One region of the Peribacillus sp. NPDC058002 genome, then DNA from elsewhere that is predicted to be linked to it. Evidence: riboswitches for the same ligand, from Rfam matches in the RefSeq annotation. Region 1 holds a riboswitch; each other region holds the start of a gene.
What was found. Region 1 has a riboswitch for thiamine pyrophosphate ahead of tenA (thiaminase II). Riboswitches for the same ligand answer to the same signal wherever they lie in the genome.
Positions count from the first base shown of each region.

Region 1 (3,281 bases):
AAAAGGGTTTGGCCAAACAATATTGGCCTGAACTTCTTGAAATAATGGATGACTTTCCTCGTACGGCAAGCGGGAAAATCCAGAAATTCCGGCTCCGGGAAATGATAAATGAAAAGTTAGTCGACAAGATATAAGCAGTTTAAATAAATCCATATTGACTAAATGGTGAAAGTGGAGGGAAATACGATGAATAAAAGAATCGCATTTATTACCGGTGCCGGAAGCGGAATTGGCAGAGAGATTGCAAAAAAATTGGCTTCTCGCAATTTTAACATCATCGTGGCTGATATAAATCATAAAAATGCTGAGGAAACGGTTTCTTTAATCGAAAATTCGGGTTTTGAAGCCAGGGCGGTCCATTGTGATGTAACGAAATTAGAAAGTGTTAAAAAAGCCGTTGAAGAAACAGTGAATCATTATCATAAAATAGATATATTGGTTAATAATGCAGGCTGGGATAAGGTGGAACCTTTTTTAAAAAGCGATCCTAGCACTTGGAAAAGGATTATCGATATTAATTTACTTGGGCAGATCCATACTTGCAAGGAAATTTTACCTCTCATGATTGAAAATGGTTATGGAAAGGTAGTAAATATTGCATCTGATGCAGCTAGAGTAGGATCAAGTGGAGAGGCAGTTTATTCGGCTGCTAAGGGAGGGGTGATTGCCTTCACAAAAACGATAGCAAGAGAAATGGCACGTCACAAACTCAACATCAATTGTATTGCGCCAGGTCCTGCAGATACGCCCCTATTTCAAGAAATAGGCTCATACAATGAAGGTATAGCAGGTGCCTTGGAAAAAGCGATTCCATTTCGCCGGCTAGCTCAACCAGAGGACATTGCCAGTGCTGTTGCCTATTTCGTTTCGGAAGATGCAGGGTATATTACGGGGCAAACACTTTCCGTAAATGGTGGATTAACTATGGTCTAATCAATATAGTTGGGTGGTTATGCAAGATTGAAAGGCTAGTAAACTTAAAGCATTAGGTTGAAAACTTTTTCTAATACGTTTGACAATTGGATTTATCGTGTTAATATAAAGGCAAATGAAAATTAAATATACAATTTGTACCACTAGGGGTGCTTTATAGGTAAAAGTTGATTTTACCGCAGAAGCTGAGATTAGAGTATGACTTTAAGACCCTTAGAACCTGATCTGGTTTATACCAGCGTAGGGAAGTGGGGTCTGGAACGATACGTTTCTGTATTTTTTCAAGTACAACCACTTTCTTTACGTTTAAGAAAGTGGTTTTTTGTTTGCAAAAAAAGGGGTGATAAAAGTTTTTTTCTGTAAGATTCATTGAAAAATACTATTTGGAGGTAATGGACATGAAGTTTTCAGAGGAAATCCGTCGGGAAGTTGACCATATTTGGGAAGCTAGTTTTAATCACCCGTTTGTTGCAGGAATAGGAGATGGCACATTGCCATTGGAATGTTTTCGTTTTTATGTCATGCAAGATGCCTATTATTTATCTCATTTTGCCAGGGTTCAAGCTTTAGGGGCAGTCAAAGCTACAGATTTACATACAACAAGCAGGCTTGCCGGCCATGCACAAGGAACATATGAAGCGGAGTTGAAGCTTCATGAGAATTTTTCTGAGAGATTAGGCATCACAAAAGAAGAAAGGCAAAATTTCAAACCCGCCCCGACTGCTTATGCTTATACTTCCCATATGTATCGTGCAGCTTATTCGGGACATTTAGGTGATGTTATTGCAGCCATCTTGCCGTGTTACTGGCTGTATTATGAAATAGGTGAAAAGCTGCAAGGTAGCATACCCGAAGAGCCGATTTATCAAGAATGGATAGCGGCGTACGGAGGAGAGTGGTTCCGCACTTTGGTGGAAGAACAAATTGCGAGGCTTGATGAGATTGCTGAAAAAGTAACGGACGAAGATAAGGAGAGGATGAAAGAGCATTTTATCCTTAGCAGCCAATATGAATACTCATTTTGGGAAATGGCTTATCGTTTAGAGACATGGCCTGTGCACCAGGAAACACTGGAAGTATAAAGGAGAATGAAATAATGAAAAAAGGATTGAAATTAACGGATATATTAGTCACGATCGTGATTTCGGTAGCATTTGGAATCGTTTATATCCTTTGGGGTTCGATTTACTATTCTGTTAAACCATTAGGATTACATCTGGATCAACTTATTTATGGAATGTGGTTTATAGCTGGTCCCGTCGCCTTTTTAATTTTACGGAAACCGGGTGTGGCACTTTTGGCGGAGATTGCTGCAGCTTCCGGGGAATTCTTTCTAGGTTCTCCTTGGGGGCTGACCGTACTGTTATATGGGGTGGTCCAAGGTTTGTTCGCGGAACTGGTGTTCATGGGGTTCAAATATAAAAAATTCAATATGTCGGTGGCCGTTTTAGCTGCGGTAGCTTCCTGCCTTGCATCCGTACTAATGGATTTTGCATACGGGGAAATTGGTGCGCTTTCTACTTGGAATCTATCTTTATTCATGATAGCGAGGTTTGTGGGTTCCATTTTCTTTGCAGGTGTGACTGCCTATTATCTAGTTAAAGTCTTGGAAGCGACTGGAGTAACTAATCTTGTTCGTCCGGTTTCAAATAAAGATTATGCAGAACTGGATCAAAATTAGGTTGAGGGCCATGGAACCAATCATTTCAGTTGAGAAGTTAAGAATGAAATATCCCGGTGATGAATCTTTGGTTTTCAAGGACCTATCCTTATCGTTAGATATAGGAGAAAAGGTACTATTGTTGGGACCATCAGGATGTGGTAAGTCCACTCTTTTGCAAGTGTTAAGCGGATTGATTCCGAATTCCATCGAAGTCCCGATGAAAGTTGAAGAAATGAAATGCCCTTCTTCATGGGGGTATGTTTTTCAAGACCCTGATAGTCAGTTTTGCATGCCATTTGCCGATGAGGAAATCGCCTTCGTCCTTGAGAATCTTTCCGTCCCTAAAGGTGAAATGAAAGGGAAAATCCAATATCATCTCCGTAAAGTAGGATTGAACCTAGGCCATACAAGTATAGAAACATTATCAGGCGGGATGAAACAGCGTCTGGCAATCGCTTCAGTATTGGCCCTTGAACCAGAAGTGATATTTTTGGATGAACCAACCGCCATGCTTGATCCGGAAGGAACAAAAGAAATCTGGGACTTGTTGAAGGAAGTTGGTCGAGACAAAACGGTTATAATCGTCGAGCATAAAATTGACCATGTTTTAGAATTCATCGATCGAATCGTGCTTTTTAATGATGACGGTCAAATCATGGCTGATGGTCCAAGAGACACCATTCTT
Region 1 is NZ_JBHVQU010000175.1:235-3,515, forward strand. Features, by position in the region: partial or broken gene ACFVSH_RS20480 (AMP-binding enzyme) at 1-134, shown strand, start outside; gene ACFVSH_RS20485 (SDR family NAD(P)-dependent oxidoreductase) at 187-933, shown strand; TPP riboswitch at 1,069-1,197, shown strand; gene tenA (thiaminase II) at 1,332-2,015, shown strand; gene ACFVSH_RS20495 (ECF transporter S component) at 2,030-2,614, shown strand; gene ACFVSH_RS20500 (ABC transporter ATP-binding protein) at 2,625-3,281, shown strand, end outside.

Region 2 (3,281 bases), on a different contig from region 1:
CCGCCCTCATGGTATATATGAGGAAAGAGCTGATACGACGGGGGTTTAATGGTCCAAAGTTCAAGATTGCCAGTAATGGAAAGCTTTATGTATTTAAAAGATGATAAAGGGACTATATTAGGTTTCCTACCAGAAGGGGTAAGTCATTTTTGCTTATTTTAAGAAAGAGGAAGGCATTTTCCGAATAGTTATTCTTTTTTTATTGGTTGTGGTTTATTATTGTAATAGTGTAATTTCTACGAATTCAATAATAGGGGAAGAGGGGTGGACATTTTGCTGAAGGCAGTTTTTTTTGATTTAGATGATACATTACTTTGGGATCAGAAAAGTGTAAAAGAGGCTTTTGTGGCCACATGCGAAGTGGCTAAGGAGAAATATGGCCTGAATGTCGTCGAGTTTGAAGAGGCTGTGCGAAAGGAAGCACGTGAGCTTTATTCTTCTTACGATACATATGCATTCACTCAAATGATCGGAATCAACCCATTTGAGGGATTATGGGGAAACTTTCAGGATGATCATGATGAATTCCGGAAGATGGCCGGGATTGCACCGGCTTATCGGAAAGAAGCGTGGACGAGAGGTTTGAAGGCATTAGGGATCGATGATCAGGAATTCGGGCTTGAACTGGCAGAACGTTTCCCGGCCGAGAGACGCAAAAAGCCATTTATCTATGAAGAGACCTTCCGTGTTCTCGATGAATTAAAAGGGAAGTACAAATTGCTATTGCTTACGAATGGATCTCCTGAACTGCAAAATACCAAACTTGAAATTACCCCTGAACTGGTTCCTTATTTCGACCAAATCGTGATTTCAGGCGCTTTTGGACGAGGTAAACCAGATGCCTCCATTTTTGAGCATGCTTTGGAAATCATGGAGCTTGATAAGGATGAAGTATTGATGGTCGGAGACAATTTAATGACCGATATCCTTGGAGCATCACGGGTAGGCATAAAGTCAGTTTGGATAAATCGCCATGATAAGGAACGGAATGAAGTGATTCCGACCTATGAAATCAAGCATTTAGAGGAGCTTTACCCAATTCTTGAGAGCTTGGGGAATTAATTAATGGCACTCTCCAAATAACAGATTTTGGAGAGTTGTAATGAAAATATTAGGTCTTTCAAATTATTTACAGAATGAAAAGGGTGATATATAGTTACCCTGTAATCAATTAAATTATTCAGACTAGGGGTGTCCAATAAAAGTTGGGCTGAGAGAGAAGCGCTTAAGCTTCTTAACCCTCAGGACCTGATCTGGTTCATACCAGCGTGGGGAAGTTAGAATCTACTAAACAATGACATTTCAATTGGTCATTTCTGTAGTCATACTAACGTTAGCCGGGTCTTAAATATGAGATCTGGCTTTTTCGTGCGAAATGGATTGGATTTTGTCCTTTTTAAATGAACTTAAAAAGGAGAAATGAAATCATGATGAGTAATTCTGTAAATGACATGAACGTTTCAATTATGTCCAGTTTTGCCGGGAGTAAAAAAGTGTATGCTGAAGGGTCTAGACCTGATATTAAAGTACCTATGCGTGAAATTAAGCTAAGTCCGACTACAGGGTCATTTGGAGAAGAAGAGAATCCGCCTTTACGAGTTTATGACACAAGCGGTTTTTATACGGATTCAGATTATCCCATTGATATTCGTAAAGGTCTGGCCCCGATTAGACGAAGCTGGGTTCTGGAACGGGAAGTTGTTGAAGAGTATGATGGCCGTGAAATAAAGCCCGAAGATAACGGGTATAAAAAAGTTGAGTCACAATCCAATGCCGAAGTTTTTCCGGGTTTGAAAAGAAAACCATTGCGTGCAGTGAAAGGGCAAAACGTGACCCAGCTCCATTATGCCCGTAAAGGTATCATTACTCCAGAAATGGAGTTCATTTCGATCAGGGAAAATGTGGCCCCTGAGTTTGTAAGAGAAGAGGTAGCTAGCGGGCGGGCTATCATTCCGGCAAATATTAACCATCCTGAAAGTGAGCCCATGATCATCGGACGTAATTTTCATGTGAAAATAAATGCGAATATTGGGAATTCGGCTGTAAGTTCATCGATCGAAGCTGAAGTGGAGAAAATGACTTGGGCTACACGATGGGGTGCAGACAATATAATGGATCTTTCCACCGGGAAGAATATTCACACGACCCGGGAATGGATTATCAGAAATTCACCTGTGCCAGTTGGGACGGTTCCGATATATCAAGCATTGGAAAAAGTGAATGGAGTCGCGGAGGATTTAAATTGGGAAGTTTTCCGGGATACATTAATCGAGCAGGCTGAGCAAGGTGTCGATTACTTCACCATACACGCTGGTGTCCTTTTGCGATACATCCCCATGACAGCCAAGCGAGTTACGGGAATCGTTTCCCGAGGGGGCTCCATCATGGCACAATGGTGCTTGGCCCACCACCAAGAAAGTTTCCTCTATACTCACTTTGAAGAGATTTGTGAAATCATGAAGGCGTATGATGTCTCTTTCTCATTAGGTGACGGCCTTCGTCCTGGATCCATTGCAGATGCAAACGATGAGGCACAATTTGCTGAATTGGAAACACTTGGGGAACTGACGAAGATTGCTTGGAAGCACGATGTTCAAGTCATGGTGGAGGGACCTGGTCACGTACCGATGCATTTGATTAAAGAAAATATGGATAAGCAGCTGGAAGTCTGTCAAGAAGCACCATTCTATACCCTGGGACCATTGACAACGGATATAGCTCCTGGATACGATCATATCACTTCTGCGATTGGTGCTGCCATGATTGGATGGTTTGGAACTGCCATGCTTTGTTATGTGACACCGAAAGAGCATTTGGGACTTCCGAATAAAGAGGATGTTCGGGTAGGGGTCATAACTTATAAAATTGCGGCCCACGCAGCTGACCTTGCTAAAGGCCATCCGCATGCAAGAAAACGGGATGATGCCCTTTCGAAGGCTAGATTCGAATTTCGTTGGAGAGATCAATTCAATCTTTCCCTCGATCCTGAAAGGGCGGTCGAATATCATGATGAAACTCTACCGGCTGAAGGTGCCAAAACAGCCCATTTCTGTTCAATGTGCGGCCCGAAATTCTGCAGTATGAGAATCTCCCAGGACATCCGTGATCTGGCGAAGGAAAAGGGTCTGGGTTTTGAGTCGGTAATCGATGAAGGGCTTAAAGAAAAAGCGAATGAATTCAGGAAAACGGACGGGGAAATCTATCAATGATTCCGACGAGAGGGAGAATTCGATGAATCGGGTAATCCAGATAAAAGTTGAAATGAAACAGTTGGAAACTCA
Region 2 is NZ_JBHVQU010000007.1:15,950-19,230, forward strand. Features, by position in the region: gene ACFVSH_RS02905 (histidine phosphatase family protein) at 1-104, shown strand, start outside; gene ACFVSH_RS02910 (HAD family hydrolase) at 274-1,062, shown strand; TPP riboswitch at 1,178-1,292, shown strand; gene thiC (phosphomethylpyrimidine synthase ThiC) at 1,428-3,209, shown strand; gene ACFVSH_RS02920 (hypothetical protein) at 3,232-3,281, shown strand, end outside.
Region 2: it holds a riboswitch for thiamine pyrophosphate, as region 1 does, so the genes downstream of both, thiC (phosphomethylpyrimidine synthase ThiC) here and tenA (thiaminase II) in region 1, are expected to answer to the same signal.

Region 3 (3,281 bases), on a different contig from region 1:
TATCCGATCTACCCAGAATTGTTGAAATATATAATTCAACAATTGCTTCAAGAATGGTCACGGCAGATACGGAGCCTGTATCCGTCCAATCGAGGGTTAAATGGTTTGAGGAACATCATTCAGAAAGTAGACCGCTATTTATCATTACTATAGAAGGGAAAACTGCTGGATGGATGAGCTTTCAATCCTTCTATGGCCGACCGGCATATAATTCCACTGCCGAAATCAGCATTTATATAGATGATTATTTCCGGGGAAAAGGAATCGGACAAACTTCGATTCAAAAGGCAATTGAATGGAGTCCAAAATTAGGTGTTAAGACTCTATTGGGTTTCATTTTCGCCCACAATACACCAAGCCTTAAGCTTTTTTCCAAATTCGGGTTTGAAGAATGGGCACATTTACCTCAAGTTGCCGAGTTGGATGGGATTGAGCGGGATTTGCTCATTCTTGGTAAACGTGTCGATATGTAATATCAATCTTTAGAGCTATTGCCTTGAGCAGTAGCTTTTTCATATTAATCGAGTGCGAATTGGCTAATTTAAAAATACCTATATGCTTTCTGGAGGTAAAAATGTTCACAATCTCTTTTACTTGTTAACGCATTTAATAGCGTATCCAATTCTTGACTGGCTTGAACAGTTAGCAGACTTGATAAGCCGTAAATTGCTGCCAAGTTAATCATTTCTTTTCTTTTCTCTTCTATTTTTTCTATAGTTACCTTAAGGCAAGGCATTATATAGCCACCTCCCATTTATTCAATTTTTTTACACTTTCATCATAATGAATATACTAGTTAAAATCAACTATTTTTCGGAAATTAAATGTGTTATTTTAAAGGATGAATGTGACAAAATGACTATTAATCCTGTAATTATGTATATTTTGTGTCATTTTCTATTAAACGCAAAAAAGCATCCACTAGTGTAGACTGTGAATGCTTACATCATATCTCTTATCCAAGAACCCAAACTATAGTCCATCGTTTACTATGTCATCCATTCAGAAGGTGACTCGGTATTTGGTTTATTTATAACAATCTTATATTCATCTTCAAGTACTTTTAATGGGGCATCATAAAGGTGCCTTTCATCAGAGGTTTTGTATACTCCATTGGCCAATAACTCTTCAATAAGCTTTGCCTTCCTCTGTTCGATCCTCTTAAATAATTCTGCCATGTAAATGGCTCCTTTCCTAGTCATCCTAGAGCCTGCTTCTAGTTAGCTAAACTTTATCAACTTGTTTTATTTTCACCAAATTATATATACCTTTTCTATTATGTCACTAAACGTTATTTCCCAAAAATAAAAGCCCCTTCTAATTCAAGAAGAGGCTGACAGTGTCCGTACGGCTCTTCTTATCTTCCAAGCATATGCTTGTTGGATTTAGCACAGTTCCCAAAACGGGTCCGCTGCCGAGGTTTCTTTGGGCCAAGTCCCTCCACCTCTCTGGATAAGAAATCGATATATAAATGATGTAGACATGATTTTATCCTAATAACCATCAAAAGTCAATTACCTGGTTCTCCCTTTTTTCCTGGACATAAAATGGTCCCTCTTTTAAATGCAGGTTGCATTTTCTTGTCTTTCTGATATGATGTCAGTAATTACATACAATTCACACCACTAGGGGAGTCTTTTTTTAAGACTGAGATGGAATTAGTTCCGGACCCTTTGAACCTGAACCGGCTCATACCGGCGGAGGGAAGTGGATGATATCGTCCATTTTCAGACTATATCCATCTACCCCGTTCCGTATTCAGGAACGGGGTTTTTTCATGAACAAAGGGATCCATTCTAAAGGAGGATGAACAATGGAGAATGTTAAATTAGAAACATTCAGTGATAGACTACATGCACGGTCAAAAGAGATTTGGAAAAGGAACCATTCACATCCCTTCGTCCAGGCAATTGGAAATGGTACGCTTCCTGAAAAGAAATTTGCCTATTACCTGAAGCAGGACTATATCTATCTCATGGATTATTCCAAGCTCTTTGCTTTAGGTGTAATCAAAGCTCATAACATCGAAACCATGGCAAAGTTTGCGAGTATTTTAAATGAAACCCTTCAAGTGGAAATGGATATTCATCGGCATTATGCTTCCGAATTCGGGATCACTTCCAAGGAATTGGAAGATACAGAACCTACTCCAACGACTCTAGCCTATACAGGCTATATGCTAAATGCAGCTCAGCATGGGACTTTGGCAGACTTGATCGCCTGTCTTCTGCCCTGCGCTTGGGATTATTATGAAATCGGTTTGCTACTGAAAGAACAAAATGGAGCAGCATTGGAAAACAATCGCTACGCAGATTGGATAAGGTCCTATTCATCTCCTGAATTCGGGGAAGCACATAAATGGCTGATCGCTTTGTTGGAAGAATTGACGGAAGGCATGCCAGAAAAGGAACTTCTTAGATTAGAAAAGCACTTTTTGGTTACTTCCCGATATGAATATTTATTTTGGGATATGGTTCATAATGAGCAAGATTGGCCGCTGTAGATGATGAATCCTGTCAAGAAACTGACGTTGACTGCCATGATCACGGCTATTACGACGCTGACCAGTTCATTTATTTTCATTCCTGCAGGATTTGCAAAGGTCTTTCCTATTCAGCATCTGGCAAATGTCCTGACGGCCGTTCTATTGGGGCCAGCTTATGCAGTGACACAAGCTTTTTTAGTTTCCATCATTAGAAACATGTCTGGTACCGGTTCAATTTTCGCCTTTCCCGGTAGCATGATCGGTGCACTTTTGGCTGCCATCCTTTACCGAAAAACACAAAGCTTAAAATTTGCCTGTTTAGGGGAAGTGATCGGGACCGGTATTCTCGGTTCCCTAGCCTGTTATCCACTTGCCCTCCTCCTATTGGGGGAAAAAGCTGCGCTCTTTGGTTTTTTACCGGCTTTTATGCTCAGTTCATTCGCTGGTGCGATTTTAGCATTCATATTACTTAAAATACTTCTAAAAAATAATTATATGAAGGGGTTTTTTTATGAAAACAGCATTAACCATCGCAGGCTCTGATTCAGGGGGCGGCGCAGGAATACAAGCGGATTTAAAAACATTTTCTGCACATGGTGTCTTTGGAATGTCTGCCATCACAGCCGTAACCGCACAAAATACAATGGAAGTCCGTTCAGTACAGCCAATTGAAACAGCAATCATATCAGATCAAATTGCAGCTATCTTTGAAGATATTCCTGTCGATGCAGTAAAAATAGGCATGCTAGGATCAAAAGAAATCGTGGAAACTGTCGCTGCGTCCCTTAAAACCTTC
Region 3 is NZ_JBHVQU010000118.1:8,400-11,680, forward strand. Features, by position in the region: gene ACFVSH_RS17770 (GNAT family N-acetyltransferase) at 1-473, shown strand, start outside; gene ACFVSH_RS17775 (aspartyl-phosphate phosphatase Spo0E family protein) at 542-736, opposite strand; gene ACFVSH_RS17780 (Fur-regulated basic protein FbpA) at 990-1,178, opposite strand; SAM riboswitch class I at 1,355-1,459, opposite strand; TPP riboswitch at 1,618-1,723, shown strand; gene tenA (thiaminase II) at 1,814-2,503, shown strand; gene thiW (energy coupling factor transporter S component ThiW) at 2,507-3,028, shown strand; partial or broken gene thiD (bifunctional hydroxymethylpyrimidine kinase/phosphomethylpyrimidine kinase) at 2,997-3,281, shown strand, end outside.
Region 3: it holds a riboswitch for thiamine pyrophosphate, as region 1 does, so the genes downstream of both, tenA (thiaminase II) here and tenA (thiaminase II) in region 1, are expected to answer to the same signal.